DNA from 4 places in the Mesorhizobium sp. 01N446 genome. Region 3 is predicted to be linked to each of the others. Evidence: predicted binding sites of a transcription regulator. Region 3 holds the regulator's gene; each other region holds the start of a gene.

Region 1 (4,054 bases), on a different contig from region 3:
GCGCCGAGATCGAGACGCTGGCAGACCGCATGTGGGAAATGCAGGAAAGCGAGGAGCGCTTTCGCGGTCTCATCGACGCGCTTGGCGACCTCGTCATCCATCGCGATCGCGACGGTTACATCGTCTATGCCAACAAGGTGTTCGCCGATCTGGTTGAAACCGATCAGCGCGATCTTGCCGGCAAGACCCTGGCCGAACTCGGCATCGAGGTCGGCATCGTCCCCGACGCCGCCTTTTCCGATCACGAGTGCCTGAGTTCCACCGACGTCGCCATCCGCACGCCGAGCGGCCCGCGCTGGTTCTCCTGGATCGAACTGTCGGTGCGCGAAAAGGACAGCGGTGCGGTTTCGCATCGCGCCATCGCCCGCGACATCACCGCCCGCAAGCGCGCCGAATCCTCGCTGATCACCGCGCGCGAGCGCGCCGAATATGCAAGCCAGGCCAAATCGCGCTTCCTCGCCACGGTCAGCCATGAAATCCGCACGCCGATGAACGGCATCATGGGCATGGCGAGGCTCTTGGCCGATACCAGCCTGTCGCCGGAGCAGCAGACCTATGTCGGCGCCGTTTCGACCTCGGCCAGCGCCCTGCTCGCCCTGATCGAGGACCTGCTTGACTATTCCAAGATCGAGGCCGGTCGCTTCGATCCGGAGCCGCAGCCCATGTCGGTGCGCGAGATCGCCGACAACATCATCGAATTGCTCGCCGCGCGCGCCTTCGCCAAGGATATTGGCCTCGGCTGCCACGTCGAGCCGGATGTACCGCAATTGATCACAGCCGACCCCGGCCGGGTCAGGCAGGTGCTGCTCAATCTGATCGGCAACGCCATCAAATTCACCGATGGCGGCGGCGTGCTGGTCAGCATCGCGCGTGCCCGCACCGAGACCAGCGACCGCATCTGCTTCACCATCACCGACACCGGTCCCGGCCTGCGCGAAGAGGACATGGAGCGCATCTTCGAGGAGTTCGAACAGGCCGACGGCACCTCGACGCGTGCACATGGCGGGGCGGGGCTCGGGCTTGCCATCTCCAAGCGGCTGGTGGCTGCCATGGGCGGTACGATTTCGGTCTCCAGCCGGCTTGGCCAAGGGTCGGAATTCGTCTTCGAAATTCCGGCCACGGAGGCCACCGGAGCGCCGCAGGGCCGCCTGAACGTGCTTGCCGGCAGGCGCGCGGTGATCCTGTCCAGGAACACCGTCGAGGCCGACGCCATCGCCCGCACCATCCGCGCCAATGGCGGCACGGCAGGCATCGCCACCACCGTGGCGCAGGCAGCGCCCCTGGCGGAGGGCTGCGACGTGCTTCTGGTCGACGCCGCCATGGAGGAGAGCGATGGGAGAGTGCTCAAGCGATTGCGCCAGAGCGGTTTCACCGATTGCGAAGCCATCACGTTGATCGCGCCGACCGACCGCGGCATGCTTGGCGAGTTCCGCGCCAGCGGCTACGCGACTTTCCTGGCCCGGCCGGTGCGCGGTGGAACACTTTTGCGTGTTCTTTTGACCAGCCACGCGCCGGCCCTTGCCCAGCCGCAGCCGGAAGAGCGCCGCGCGCCGACGCGCCGCGCCTCAAGCGACCGCCAGCAGGGCCTGTCCGTGCTGATCGCCGAAGACAACGACATCAATGCCATGCTGGCCCGCGCCACGCTGTTGAAGGCGGGGCACCGCGTCAAGGTCGTCGGCAATGGCAAGGCCGCGGTCGAGGCCGTCACCAGTGCTGCGCACAAGCACCGCTTCGACGTGGTGCTGATGGACCTGCATATGCCTGTCATGGACGGGCTAGACGCCATCGCCGCGATCCGCCGCCATGAGGAAGAGACATCGGCGCCGCCCGTGCCGATCATGGTGCTGTCGGCCGATAGCCAGGAAAAGACCCGCCACGCGGTGCTTGCCCACGGCGCCAGCGGCTTCGTCACCAAGCCGCTCGACCCGGATGCACTTGTCAACGCCGTCGAGGGCCAGGTTGCGGCTTGATCTGATTTTTTCCAACCTCGCGGCTGACGTATGTCGCCCCAAAGCCGCCCGGTTCGCCGAGGGCGGCAGCCATGAAAACAAGGGGTTGAGGCACGTTGACTTGATCCGTGCAAACGAGGCGCGCCGTACCCCTCCTCACCTAACGTAGCCGGTTGACCGTTTTCGCCAGCCGACGAAGTATTGCCCGCGACGCCTTATCACGGTACTGTCACAATCCTGTTGCACCTACACCGTATCCCCGTGCCAAGAGGGATGGCTCGAAGGAGAATCACTCGTGCATACAGTTATGCCGGAATGTGACACTCGGCCGAACGCCAGCAGCGCCTTGCTCGCCGGACGTAATGTCGATTCCGTCATAAAAGGCGCAGCGCTCGGTCGTATCGGCAATCTCGAAGTGCGGCTCGCCCGCAACGAGGCCGAGATCGCGGCCGCGCAGGAAGTGCGCTACCGCGTATTTTACGACGAGCTTGGCGCCCGCAAGGACCTGTTCCAGGCGCAGGATCGCCGCGACGCCGACCGGTTCGATCCGCTCTGCGATCATCTGCTCGTCTTCGACAATTCGATTTCCGGGCCCGAACACCGCCGCATCGTCGGCACTTACCGGCTGCTGCGGCAAGAAATCGCGGCCGCCGCCGGGGGCTTCTATTCCGAAGGCGAATTCGAGTTGACCAAGCTCATCGCCCGCCATCCTGGCCAGCGTTTCCTCGAACTCGGCCGTTCCTGCGTTTTGCCGGAATACCGCTCGAAGCGCACCATCGAGGCGCTGTGGCAAGGCATCTGGGCCTACATCAATCACTACGAAATCGGCGTGATGACCGGCTGTGCTTCCTTCCACGGCACCGTCCCGGCGGCGCATGCAGAGGCGCTCACCTATCTCGCCCATCACTGCCGCACCAACTCGGCCTGGGATGTGCGCGCGGTGTCCGGACGCTATTGCTCCATGGACCTGATGCCGATCGAGGCGGTCAACACCAAGGCGGCGATCGCGGCGATGCCGCCTCTGGTCAAGGGCTATCTGAGGGTCGGCGCCCGCATAGGCGATGGCTGCGTCATCGACCGCGAATTCTCGACGGTCGATGTGTTCGTCGTCATGCCGGTCAAGGAAATCGGCGCCCGCTACGTCAATTATTATGGCGGGGAAGCGCAGCGCTTTGCGGCATAGCGAATAGCGAATAGCGAATAGCGAATAGCGAGAGCTACGCCGCAATCCTGCGGTCTGTCATCCTTATTCGCTATTCGCTCCCTTTCACGGAATATCCTCAGGCCGCCGGCCAGGCCGGCTCTTGTACGACGGAAACGACCAGCCGAAGCGCAGCGCACCGCCGCGCACGGCGAGCGCCACGACGAAGCCAGCCAACCCCGAGACAATCTGCGGCAATCCGGCGACGTCGCCCAATGTGAAGATAGCCGCGCCGGCCAGGGCGGCCGTGACGTAGATTTCCGGCCTCAGCAGCACCGATGGCTCGCCTGCAAGCAGATCCCGCAATATGCCGCCGAAGGTCGCGGTCAGCATGCCGGTGATGATCGAAACGACCGGCGAACCGGTGATTGCCAGGCCCTTAGCCGCGCCCATCACCGAAAAGGCGGCAAGTCCGATCGCGTCGAGCCAAAGCAGCAGCTTGTAGCGGGATTCGACGCGATGCGCAGTGAAGAAGACCAGGACCGCCACGACAGCACAGATCAGCACATAGTCGCGGTTTCCCACCCAGAAGACCGGCACGTTGAGAATGAGATCACGAAACGTGCCGCCGCCAATGCCGGTGACGCTGGCCAGGAACAGGAACCCGATAATGTCGAGTTGCTTGCGCGAGGCAGCCAACGCCCCGGTCGCCGCAAAAACGGCGACGCCGGCATAGTCGAGAAGGGCGATGGGATGCATGGAAGACCAGGGGAGTAGGGCAGTAGGGAATAATGAATAACACAGAGCCGAATGAATGTACGGCTCCTCTGTTTCCCTACTGCCCTACTGCCCTACTGCCCCACTCCCTTAATTAAGCATCCTTCTCCGCCTGCTCATTCACCGGGCCTGGCTCGACCGGCGCCTCAGCGGCAATCTTCGGGCCGCCCTTGGCGACGCCGACCAT
Region 2 (4,054 bases), on a different contig from region 3:
GGCGCGGCGGTCGGCGCCGGCGCCGTCGTCTCGAAGGATGTCGCGCCCTACACTATCGTTGCCGGCGTGCCGGCCAAACCGATCCGCGAACGCTTCGACCGCCGCACCGCCGAACGCTACCAGGCGCTTGCCTGGTGGGACTGGGACCACGCCAGACTGCGCGCCTCGCTCGATGATTTTCGCGAGCTGTCAGCCGAAGCCTTCCTGGAGAAATACGAGGGATAGGTCTTCACATCATCGTTATAAGAGAGCCTGTTCATATCCCTGACACAGGACTCGGACAGGACGCCATCTCCCCCAAGGAGATCGCCATGCTCGACACCATCAGACCCTCGCTCGCCGGATTCTTTGCCGGCTCCAATCCGATGCCCCCGTTGCATCTCGGCACGCGCTACGACACGGCGGGCAATTTCCTGACCGAACCGGGTAACACCGTCGTCAGCCATCTCGTCAGCGGATCGCCTTCCGAAGCGGTGGTTCTGGAGGTCCGCGAGCGCATGCTCGCCATGCCCGACGCCGACCGGCTCGCCTTCACGCCCGCCTCCAGCCTGCACATGACGCTGTTCCAGGGCATCATAGAATATCGCCGCCGCTTGCCCTTCTGGCCGCAGGACGTGCCGCTCGACACCAGCATCGACGCCATGACCCGCCTCTATCTGGAACGCTTGAAGGGGTTCAAAGGCTTCGGCCCGTTCAACATCAAGGTGGTCGAAATCGTGCCGACCGGTCTTACCGTTGCCGGTGCAACGGACGAGGACGTGCGCATCATGCGTCAATGGCGCGATGCGCTGGAGGTGCCGTTCGGCTACCGGCACCCCGACCACGACACCTACGTCTTCCACATCACCTTCGCCTACCAGATCCAGCGTCTTGCCGACGACCGTGCCGCAGCGTGGCAGGCGCTGTTCGGCGACTGCCTGGCGCTTTTCGCAAGACAGGCTCCGATAATCGAGATCAAGGCGCCCGCCTTCTGCGCCTTTCGCGACATGAAGCATTTCGAGGAATTGCTCGTGCTCGGCTGATCGCTGGCCAAGCGCCGGTGCATGTCGCCCGAAAGTGACCTCGGTTTTGGGAGAACGACGTGCACAAGAACAAAGACCTGAAGCGCGTCGCATGAATTCGTTTCAGCGCGACGCGCCTCAGTCACCGCGCCTGTGGAGCGTAACAAAACTGACATGCTGGCGACACGGCAGGTTCATGTGGCTGCGCTAGGCGAGTGCCTGACGATCAACAAGGTCGGGACTGGAACCTGCTCATGTCAGCAAGCTCTGCCACACTCGAAATCCGCGGCGTCAGCCGACGATTTGGCAAGAACACCGCCGTCAGCGACGTCAACATCTCGATCCCGCAGGGTCAGATGGTTGGCGTCATCGGCCGTTCGGGCGCTGGCAAATCGACCCTTCTTCGCATGATCAACCGTCTTGTCGACCCCAGCCAAGGGTCGATTTTTTTTGACGGCGCCGAGGTCTCCCAGCTGCGCGGCTCGCCGCTGCGGCGATGGCAGCGCGACTGCGCCATGATCTTCCAGCAGTTCAACCTGGTGCCGCGCCTCGACGTGCTGACCAACGTGCTGCTCGGCAAATTGAACCACCGTTCGACACTGTCCAACCTTCTCGGCATGTTCTCGCGCGCCGAATGCGCCGAGGCGGTCGCAGCGCTCGAGCGGCTCGACATAGCCCGCACGGCACTTCAGCCCGCCGGCACCCTTTCCGGCGGACAGCAGCAGCGCGTCGCCATCGCCCGCGCTTTGATGCAGCAGCCCAAGGTGATCCTCGCCGACGAGCCGATCGCCTCGCTCGACCCGCTCAACGCCAAGGTGGTGATGGATTCGCTGCAGGACATCAATCTGCGCGAGGGCATCACCGTCGTCACCAATCTGCATACGCTCGACACCGCGCGCGCCTATTGCAGCCGCATCATCGGCATGGCCGCCGGCAAGGTCGTCTTCGACGGCCCGCCCGAAGAGCTCAACCGTGAGGCGGTGCGCCTCGTCTACGGCGCCGACAGCAATGGCGCGGAGATATCGGAGGCCATTACCTCCACCAGCGTTGCCTTCAAGCAGAAGATCGCAGCATCCGCCGGACCGCTCGAACCCGCATTCCCGGGTTACTGAGAGCAGTTGGGATCGCCAGCCCGCGTCAAGGGCACCTGTCAAAATCAAGAACGCTGCCGGCGCGGGGCCGGAACTTACAGGAGAGACATCAAATGTTCAGGAAGATGGTTTTCAGCGCCGTTTCGGTGCTCGCCATGGCGACCAGCATGGCCCACGCCGCCGATCTGAAGGAATTCCGCGTCGGCATTCTGGGCGGTGAAAACGAGACCGACCGGCTGCGCAACTACCAGTGCCTTGCCGACCATCTGAAGACCGAATTCGGCTTCGAGAAGGTCTCGCTGTTCCCCGCGGCCGACTATGACGGCGTTATCCAGGGCCTGCTCGGCGGCACGCTCGACTTCGCCGAACTCGGCGCCTCCGGCTATGCCAGCGTCTATCTCAAGGATCCCAAGGCGGTGACCCCGATCCTCACCACCAAGCAGACCGACGGTTCCACCGGTTACTATTCGATCGGCCTGGCACTGAAGACCTCGGGCATCACCGACATCAAGTCGGCCAAGGGCAAGAAGCTCGGCTATGCCGATCCGGATTCGACCTCGGGCTACCTGATCCCGCTGACCCAGATTCCGAAGGAAACCGGCGCCTCGAACGAAACCTTCTTCGCCTCGACCCAGTTCAATGGCGGCCATGAGAACAACATCCTGGCCGTGCGCGACGGCAAGGTCGATGTCGCAGTCGACGATTCCTCCGGCATCGGCGACTTCAAGAACGGCTTCACCTCCGGCTCCTTCCACAAGGTCGTCGCCAAGGGCGCCGTCGACCCGAACGACTTCGTCGAAGTCTGGCGTTCGGGCCTGATCCCGAACGGCCCGCTGGTCGTGCGCACCGCGCTGGGCGACGAGATGACCGCCAAACTCGCCGCCTTCTTCACCGATCTGCCGAAGAAGGACAAGGCTTGCTTCGAGGGCGTCGAAGGTGGCGATTTCACCGGCTACGTTCCGGTGAAGCCGGACTTCTACAACGTCATCGTCGAAGCCCGTAAGGCAGCTATCGGCGGCTAACGGCGAAATCGGAAAGGGCGGTGTTCAAAAAACATCGCCCTTTTTGCATCTCCGATCATGACCCTTTCCGTGACAGCCCCCTCATTGACAGCCGCCTCCGGCGCCACCCACCCGATGGCCGATGCCTGGCGACGCCAGACGTCGCTGCGCCGGTTCTATACCGTGCTCGGCGCCGGCCTGCTGCTGGCCGCGATGTTCGCCAGCATGTGGTTCGCCGACGAAGCCAATGCCGGGCACTTCTTCGACCGGCTGCCGCATATTCTGGATTTCCTGAGCTGGCTGGTCCCCAAGGACTGGAACGACGTCTGGCGGGCGCTGTTCGACATTGCCTCGCCGCATGACACCGGCACCCAGGAATACAACTTCCCGCTCGGGCGCGTTTATGTCTGGGGTGGTTTTTACATCCCCGAATATTTCGAGCTGATGCTGACCACGGTGAACGTTGCGCTGGTCTCGACCTTCATCGGCTTCGTCTTCGCGGTGCCCTTTTCTTTCATCGCCGCGCGGAACCTGACGCCCCACCCGGCGCTCAGGCTCATCGTCAAGCGCCTCATGGAACTCCTGCGGGCCTTCCCCGAGATCGTCATTGCCGGCTTGTTCGCGGCCATCGTCTCCATCGGCCCGATCGCCGCCATCATCGCCATCGGCCTGCATTCGATCGGCGCGTTCGGCAAGCTGTTCTACGAGATCAACGAGAACATCGACATGCGCGCAGAGGAAGGCCTGCGGGCGGTCGGAGCCAACTGGTTCGAGCGCGTGCGCTTCGCGGACCTGCCGCAGGTGCTGCCCAATTTCATGTCCTACACGCTGCTGCGCGTCGAGATCAATGTCCGCGCCTCGACCATCATCGGCGCCGTTGGCGGCGGTGGCATCGGCGAGGAGTTGAAGCTCTCCATCTCGCGCGGCTTCGGCGCCAAGACGCTGGCGCTGGTGCTGCTCT
Region 3 (4,054 bases):
CTGGCGATCGCGCGCATCTCCGGCGAGACCGCACCGCTTCTTTTCACGGCGCTGAACAACCAGTTCTGGTCGAGCAATCTAAACGCGCCGATGGCCAGCCTGCCTGTCACCATCTTCCAGTTCGCTCTCAGTCCCTATGAGGAATGGCAGCAGCTGGCCTGGACCGGCGCACTCATCATCACATTGACGGTTCTCGCGCTCAGCATCTTTGCGCGCAGCCTGACCGGACGCAGAGAGGACAAATGAGCCAGATGTTGTCTCCAGACATGACGATCGCCGCCGAGGCGGTGACCAAGGCCAAGATCGAGGTCAAGAACCTCAACTTCTACTACGGCCAGTCGAAGGCGCTGAAGGACATCACGCTGTCGCTGCCCGAGCGCAGCGTCACCGCCTTCATCGGCCCTTCGGGTTGCGGAAAGTCGACGCTGCTGCGCGTCTTCAACCGCATCTACGAGCTCTATCCCAAGCAGACCGCCGAGGGCCAGGTGCTGCTCGACGGCCAGAACATTCTCGACCGCTCGCAGGATCTCAACCTGCTGCGCACCAAGATCGGCATGGTGTTCCAGAAGCCGACACCGTTCCCGATGTCGATCTACGAGAACATCGCTTTCGGCGTCAGGCTCTATGAGAAGATCAGCAAGGCCGAAATGGACGGCCGTGTCGAGCAGGCGCTGAAGCGCGCGGCGCTGTGGACCGAGGTCAAGGACAAGCTCAACGCCAGCGGCCTCAGCCTGTCGGGCGGCCAGCAGCAGCGGCTGTGCATCGCTCGCACCGTGGCGGTGAAGCCGGAAGTCATCCTGCTCGACGAGCCGGCCTCGGCGCTCGACCCGCTGTCGACCGCCAAGATCGAGGAACTGATCGACGAGCTGCAGGCCGACTACACGATCGTCATCGTCACCCACAACATGCAGCAGGCCGCGCGCGTGTCGAAGCAGACGGCCTTCATGTATCTGGGCGAACTGGTCGAATTCGACAAAACCGAGAAGATCTTCACGTCGCCTCGCGAGAAGCGCACGCAAGACTACATCACCGGCCGCTTCGGCTGATCGCACGCATACGAGGACCAGGATCATGGCCGAACACACAGTCGCAGCCTTCGACGAGGATCTCGGACAGATCAGCAGGCTGATCAGCGACATGGGCGACCTCGCCGGCTCGATGGTCGGCGGCGCCACCAAGGCGCTGCTGAATTCCGACAATGCGCTCGCCCAGCGCGTGGTCTCCGACGACGCCATCATGGATGCGCGCCAGCGCGAGCTCGACGACCGCGCCATCACGCTGATCGCCAAGCGCCAGCCTATGGCCGACGATCTGCGTCATGTCGTCGGCTCGATCCGCATGGCCGGTGATCTCGAACGCATCGGCGACCTTGCCAAGAACATTGCCAAGCGCGTCGGCACCGTCGGCCTCAGCTCCACGCCGCGCGACCTGTCGCATTCCATCGACGCCATGGCGCAGCTGGTGCTGATCCAGGTGCAGGGCGTGATCGAGGAATATGCGGCGCGCGATGCCGCCGCACTGGCGAAGCTGCGCGCCGACGACGAACGCATCGACGTCAAATACACCTCCGTCTTCCGCGAACTGCTGACCTACATGATGGAGGATCCGCGCAACATCACGGCCTGCACGCATCTGTTGTTCTGCGCCAAGAATCTCGAACGCATCGGCGACCATGTGACCAACATCGCCGAGAACGCGTACTATGTCCTGACCGGCACGCAACTGCCCGCCAACCGTCCAAAGCAGGACGAGACGGCGATGTCGGCGCCGGCGGCCTGAGCGCAGGGGTAACCAAGCGATGATCGCACCACGCATCATGGTGGTGGAGGACGAGGAGCCGCTCGGCGTGCTCCTCCGCTACAATCTGGAATCGGAGGGTTATCAGGTCGAGGTGGTGACACGCGGCGATGAAGCCGAAATCCGCCTGCAGGAGAACGTGCCCGACCTCCTGGTGCTCGACTGGATGGTGCCGGCGGTGTCCGGCATCGAACTCTGCCGGCGCCTGCGGATGCGGCCCGAGACCGAGCGGCTGCCGATCATCATGCTGACCGCACGGGGCGAAGAAAGCGACCGTGTGCGTGGGCTGTCCACCGGCGCCGACGACTATCTGGTCAAGCCGTTCTCGACGCCGGAATTCATGGCTCGCGTCAAGGCGCTGCTGCGCCGCGCCAAGCCGGAAGTGCTGTCCAGCGTGCTCAAGGTCGGCGACATCGTGCTCGACCGCGAATCGCACCGGGTCTATCGCAAGAAGAGCGAGATCCGGCTCGGACCGACCGAATTCCGCCTGCTCGAATTCATGATGCGCCACCCCGGCCGCGTGTTCTCGCGCAGCCAACTGCTCGACAATGTCTGGGGCGAGACGATCTACATCGACGAACGCACTGTCGACGTGCATGTCGGCCGGCTGCGCAAGGCGGTCAACAATGGCCGCATGCCGGATGTCATCCGCACCATTCGCGGCGCTGGCTACGCGATCAGGGAAGATTGAAAGCGACCTGATTCAGGCGACGTTTTTCTTGGCGGCAAGGCCCGCTTTCGTTTGCACGCCCGGCGCGAAAATCTCCTGGTCGACGAAGGTCAGCGCGCGCATGGCACAGCCTTCGCGGATCAGCGGCAGCTCGTTCGGCTCGGTGTCGAAGGAGATCGATTTCGAGTGCTGGCCGCCAGCGGTCTGGGCGATCGCCTCGCGCAGTGCCGGCTCGATCAGGTCGAAGGCGGCGGCGCTGACGCCGACCATGGCGACGGGCGCGGGATCGATCAGCGCGAACAGGCTGCCGAGGCCGTAGCCAAGTGCCTCGCCGGCCTTGCGGTAGGCTTCGCGCTCGGGCCCGTCCCGTTCGCGTGCCGTGGCGGCCAATGCCCGCATCTGCGCGTCGCTGACATCGGCCACCGGCTCGGTGTCCTCGCTGAGCTGCCTGGCGTTGCGCCAGATGGCATAGTTGCCGGCATAAGCCTCGACGCAGCCACGGCGGCCGCAGCGGCAGAGCGCGCCGCCCGGCCGATGGATCATGTGGCCGAATTCGCCGCCCGAGGAATGGGTGCCGGTGAAGAGCTCGCCCTTCAGCACCAGGCCCATGCCGATGCCGTGCGACAAAAGGATGGCAATGAAGTCGTCGCGGTAGCGCTCGGGATCGCGCCAGCGCAGCGCCACGGCCATCATGTTGCAGTCGTTTTCCATGGTGGCGGGGATGCCGAACTCGGCTTCGAGTATGTCGGCGAAGGCGATGTCGGTCTGCGGCGTGATCGGCGACCAGAGCATCGCCCGGGCTTCGGTGTCGGTGATGCCCTGGATCGCCAGCGCGATGCGGGCGACGCTGCGCACATCGATGTCGGGATCCTCGAGCCGCCGTCGCACGATTGCCGTGCATTCGCCGATCAGCGCTTCGCGCGACATGGTCAGCGTGTCCAGCCGGCGCTGTTCCTCCGATATCACCTGGCCGGCATAGTCGATGACGGCGACGGAGAGGAAATTCAGCGACAGCACCACGGTCATGACAGCCGCGGCCTCCGGGTTGAGGCCAAGGCCGACCTGCGGCCTGCCGCGTTTGAGCGCGCCGGCCTCGCTCGGCTTGCCCTCGGCCAGGATGCCTTCACCGATCAGGTCGGAGGAAATCGCCGATATGGTCGAATGGCTGAGGCCGGTGGTCGCCGCGATCTCGGTGCGCGAAGGCCGGCCGGCCCGGCGCACGGCCGCGATCACCATGGCGCGGTTGCGCCGGCGCAGATCGTCGTGACGGATTCCGACCGACATGTTTTTCCATATCCTCCCGGTCGCCGCGGCTCCTCCGGTCCCTCGAATGCCGCGCGACACGGTCAAATACTGGCAGAAGCGGCCCGTCCTGTCATTTATTTATTCCGAGGCTCGAAAAAAATTCGGAAGGGCATCAAAATCCATCAGAATCGTTGTTGACAGCGTTCCGGTGTTAGACCAGTGTTTTTTCGAGGCTCGAAAAAATAGAGCCTCTGTGCCGGCCTTAGGGCCAGTTTGGTCGCGCCATACGCGGCGCAGGGAGGAATATTATGAAGAGATTCACAACCGCCATCCTGGCGGGTG
Region 4 (4,054 bases), on a different contig from region 3:
GGCGGCAAGGATATCGGCGCCGATCTGGCGCAGCAGCCTGACCGCGGCTTCCGCGGTGCCGCCGGTGGCGATCAGGTCGTCGACCAGGATCACCTTCTCGCCGGGGGCAACGCCGTCCTTGTGCATCTCCATCTCGTCCAGCCCGTATTCCAGGCTGTAGGCGACGCGCACCGTCTCGTAGGGCAGCTTGCCCTTCTTGCGGATCGGCACGAAGCCGGCCGAAAGCTGGTGGGCTACGGCGCCGCCCAGGATGAAGCCGCGCGCCTCGATGCCGGCGATCTTGTCGATCTTCTGCCCGGCATAGGGATGAACCAGTTCGTCGATGGCGCGGCGGAAGGCGCGCGCATTGCCGAGCAGCGTGGTGATGTCGCGAAACAGGATGCCGGGCCTGGGATAGTCCGGGATGGTGCGGATCGACGCCAGCAGCGTGTCTTCGAGCGAAGGTTTCATGAAGTGGCTCCGGATGATCCAGCTGACAGGTTTGCAACGGCGCGGGAGACCGATCGTAACCCGGCGCGACCGACAACGGCTAGCGCGATGTGGCGAGCGAGACAAGCGCATCCGGCAAAGGATTGACCTGGCCGGCGCAGCGACCGTCCATGCCGATGCTGTGCCGGTTACCGGAAGCGCAGGTTCTCGCGCGACAATTGTCCGATCGAACTGCACCCCATCAGCTTCATGCCGCGTTCGATCTCGACCCGCATCTGTTCAAGCGCCCGTTCGACACCCGGCTGGCCGGCCGCCGCCAGCGGGAACAGATAGTAGCGGCCAAGGCCCACCGCCTTGGCACCGAGCGACAGCGCCTTCAACACATGGGTGCCACGCTGGACGCCGCCGTCCATGATGACGTCGATGCGGTCGCCGACGGCATCGACGATCTCGGCCAACTGGTCGAATGCCGCCCGCGAACCGTCCAGCTGACGCCCGCCATGGTTGGAAAGCACGATGCCGCTGCAGCCGATCTCGACGGCGCGTTTGGCGTCCTCGACCGACATGACGCCTTTGAGGCAGAACGGCCCCGACCACTGCCTGACCATCTCGGCGACATCGTCCCAGGTCATCGACGGATCGAGCATTTCGGTGAAATAGCGGCTGATCGACATCGTGCCGCCGCCCATGTCGACATGCTCGTCGAGCTGCGGCAGCTTGAACCCCTCATGCGTGAAATAATTGATCGCCCAGGCCGGCTTGAGCGCGAACTGCGCCATCCCCGCCAGGTTGAGCTTGAAGGGAATGGCAAAGCCGGTGCGCTTATCGCGCTCGCGGTTTCCCCCGGTGATGCTGTCGACGGTCAGCATCATCACCTCGACGCCAACTTGCTTCGCCCGCTGCATCATCGCCCGGTTGAGGCCGCGATCCCGGTGGAAATAGAACTGGTAGACTTGCGGACTGGCGCTGATCCCGCGCGCCTCCTCGAGGCTGACGGTGCCGAGCGAGGAGACCCCGAACATGGTGCCGTATTTGGCGGCGGCCTTGGCCACGGCACGCTCGCCCTGATGATGGAAAAGCCGCTGCAGGGCAGTCGGCGAGCAGTAGAACGGCATGGCCAGCTTTTGCCCCATCACCGTCACCGACATGTCGATCTCGCTTACCCCGCGCAGCACGTTGGGAACGAGATCGCAGGTCTCGAAGCTTTCTGTGTTGCGGCGGTAGGTGACCTCATCGTCGGCCGCGCCATCGATGTAGTTGAAGATCGGCCCCGGCAGCCTTCGCCGCGCCATGCGGCGGAAATCGGAAAAGTTATGACAGTCGTTGAGCCGCATCATCGATTTCCCAGGCCATGGCGGGCCAGCCTTTGCCGCCCTTCGATGCGTCGAATATCAATCCGATGCCGCCATGCCAACGGACTAATTGCTGAACCCCGCCGGGCATGGCCGTGAAAAGAAAAAGGGGCGCCTGGAGCGCCCCTCGCATCGAAGCCGGCTGCCGGCGAAGATTACATGCCGAGATCGGAACGAAGCTCGGCCCTGGCCACTTCGTATTCGGCCTTGAAGTCGTCCCGGTTGAGCAGGACAGCGGCAATGACGCTGCCGGAAATCTTGCCCATCTCGACATCGGACGCATAGTGGATGCCGCCAACCTCACGATTGTGGGCGTATTCGGCCGCACGCGCCATGATCTCGGCGCGCTTCTCCGGAACCATGTCGGCCAGGATGATGCCCATCATGGTGCCGACCGTGGCGTGGCCGGACGGCCAGGAGCCGGAGCTCGACAGCTTGACCACCGGCTTGACGAGGTCGCTGAGCTGATGCGGACGCGGGCGCTTCCAGACATCCTTGGCCGGATCGACGACAGCGCCTTCGGTCTCGACCACGCGGTCGAAGAAGGCGCTGAACTTCGGCAGCTTGTCCTTGGTGAAATTCGGCCCCATGACGTTTGCAAAGCGCCAGACATTCTCTTCGGAGTCGGCAACGGCGCTGGCAATCATCTGCGGCGTGCGCGTCACCTGCAGCGTCAGCACCGCGCCGAGTTCGGCCTTGGTCTGCGCCGAATCGTTTGCCGGCGGCGGCGGCAGGATCATCGTCAGGTCGATGTCCTTGTTGGTGACGAAGGGCTTTGCGTCTTCGGCCTGGGCGGCCGAGCCGATGACCAGCAACAGCAGACCAGCAGTCAGCGATGCGTATTTCTTCATGGGTGCGATCCTTTGGTGGGAATGACGCAGGATCGCTGTTGGCGGTGACGGCTATGTGACACAGCCTGTCGCCTGAAATGCAAAAAGGCGCCTTTCGGCGCCTTTTGTGGTCGGTTGGGCGCGCTGCTTAGTGCGCGACGCCTTCCCACACCTTGCGCTTGGTGAGGTAGACCAGCGCCCCGAAGAGCAGCAGGAACACCAGCACGCGGAAGCCCATCTTCTTGCGGTCTTCCATGTGCGGCTCGGCGGCCCAGGTCAGGAAGGCAGCCACGTCGCGGGAATACTGGTCGACGGTCTGCGGCGAACCGTCATCATAGGTCACCTGGCCGTCGGAGAGCGGCTTGGGCATCTTCAGCGACACGCCGGACATGAAGTACGGGTTGTAGTGCGTGCCTTCCGGGATGACCATTCCGGCCGGCGGTGTCTGGTCGTAGCCGGTCAGCAGCGAATGGATGTAATCGGGGCCGCCCGCGTCATACTGGGTGAAGATATCGAAGACGAACTGCGGAAAGCCGCGCTCGACGCCGCGCGCCTTGGCCAGAAGCGACATGTCGGGCGGGGCCGCGCCGCCATTGGAGGCAGCGGCGGCTTCCTCATTGGCGAACGGCGCCGGGAAGTGGTCGGACGGCTTGCCGGGACGGTCGAACATGTCGCCGGCGTCGTTGGGACCGTCATGGATAGTGTATTCGGCGGCCAGCGTCTTGATCTGGGCTTCGTTGTAGCCGAGGTCCGACAGCGTGCGGAACGCCACCAGGTTCATCGAATGGCAGGCCGAGCAGACTTCCTTGTAGACCTTCAGGCCACGCTGCAGCTGCGCCTTGTCATAAGTGCCGAACGGGCCGGTGAAGCTCCAGTTCATTTCCTTCGGTTCGTTGATCGGGAAATGCGTGGGCGCCGCCGCGTTGTGCGCCTCTTCGGCCGCGAACGCTGCGGTGCCGGCGGCCACGAGGCCGACCAGCGCCAGCGAGGTGAGAATCTTTTTCATGCCAAATCCCCTTAGATTCTCTACCGCTCAGCCCTTGGTCTCTGGCGCGGCCGTGGCGCCCGCCGGATGCCCGCTGCCACCCTTGTTCTTTTCGAGCACCGCTTCGGTGATCGAGTTCGGTAGCCTGCGCGGTGTCTCGATCAGGCCAAGCACCGGCAGCGCGATCAGGAAGAAGGCGAAGTAGAACAGCGTCGCCATCTGCGCCATGAACACATAGCTGCCTTCCGCCGGCTGCGAGCCCAGCCAGCCGAGCAGGATGGCGTCGGCCACGAACAGCCAGAAGAACAGCTTGTACCAGGGCCGGTAGACCGCCGAGCGCACCTTGGACGTGTCGAGCCACGGCACCAGGAACAGCATGACGATGGCGCCGAACATGCACAGCACGCCGCCGAGCTTGGAATTGATCGGCCCTATGTTGAAGGTGATGGCGCGCAGGA

The links. The regulator PhoB, encoded in region 3, activates phosphate uptake and scavenging genes when phosphate is short. The targets are predictions, from matches to a motif close to TGTCATNNANCTGTCAT.
Region 1: a site for PhoB is predicted at 2,177-2,193, ahead of olsB (l-ornithine N(alpha)-acyltransferase). Genes of this name have one in related genera too.
Region 2: a site for PhoB is predicted at 1,161-1,177, ahead of phnC (phosphonate ABC transporter ATP-binding protein). Genes of this name have one in related genera too.
Region 4: a site for PhoB is predicted at 2,677-2,693, ahead of AC1DPX_RS24210 (acid phosphatase). Genes of this name have one in related genera too.

The regions. Positions count from the first base shown of each region.
Region 1 is NZ_JBFTRA010000005.1:325,958-330,011, forward strand. It holds gene AC1DPX_RS20965 (ATP-binding protein) at 1-1,970, shown strand, start outside; gene olsB (l-ornithine N(alpha)-acyltransferase) at 2,257-3,132, shown strand; gene AC1DPX_RS20975 (trimeric intracellular cation channel family protein) at 3,217-3,849, opposite strand; gene grpE (nucleotide exchange factor GrpE) at 3,962-4,054, opposite strand, start outside.
Region 2 is NZ_JBFTRA010000005.1:398,422-402,475, forward strand. It holds gene AC1DPX_RS21290 (DapH/DapD/GlmU-related protein) at 1-225, shown strand, start outside; gene AC1DPX_RS21295 (DUF1868 domain-containing protein) at 312-1,022, shown strand; gene phnC (phosphonate ABC transporter ATP-binding protein) at 1,256-2,113, shown strand; gene phnD (phosphonate ABC transporter substrate-binding protein) at 2,206-3,114, shown strand; gene phnE (phosphonate ABC transporter, permease protein PhnE) at 3,172-4,054, shown strand, end outside.
Region 3 is NZ_JBFTRA010000001.1:1,617,046-1,621,099, forward strand. It holds gene pstA (phosphate ABC transporter permease PstA) at 1-246, shown strand, start outside; gene pstB (phosphate ABC transporter ATP-binding protein PstB) at 243-1,046, shown strand; gene phoU (phosphate signaling complex protein PhoU) at 1,072-1,779, shown strand; gene phoB (phosphate regulon transcriptional regulator PhoB) at 1,799-2,488, shown strand; gene AC1DPX_RS07860 (ROK family protein) at 2,501-3,751, opposite strand; gene xylF (D-xylose ABC transporter substrate-binding protein) at 4,021-4,054, shown strand, end outside.
Region 4 is NZ_JBFTRA010000007.1:103,177-107,230, reverse strand. It holds gene AC1DPX_RS24220 (adenine phosphoribosyltransferase) at 1-450, opposite strand, end outside; gene AC1DPX_RS24215 (alpha-hydroxy acid oxidase) at 618-1,763, opposite strand; gene AC1DPX_RS24210 (acid phosphatase) at 1,937-2,632, opposite strand; gene AC1DPX_RS24205 (cytochrome c1) at 2,760-3,617, opposite strand; gene AC1DPX_RS24200 (cytochrome b) at 3,645-4,054, opposite strand, start outside.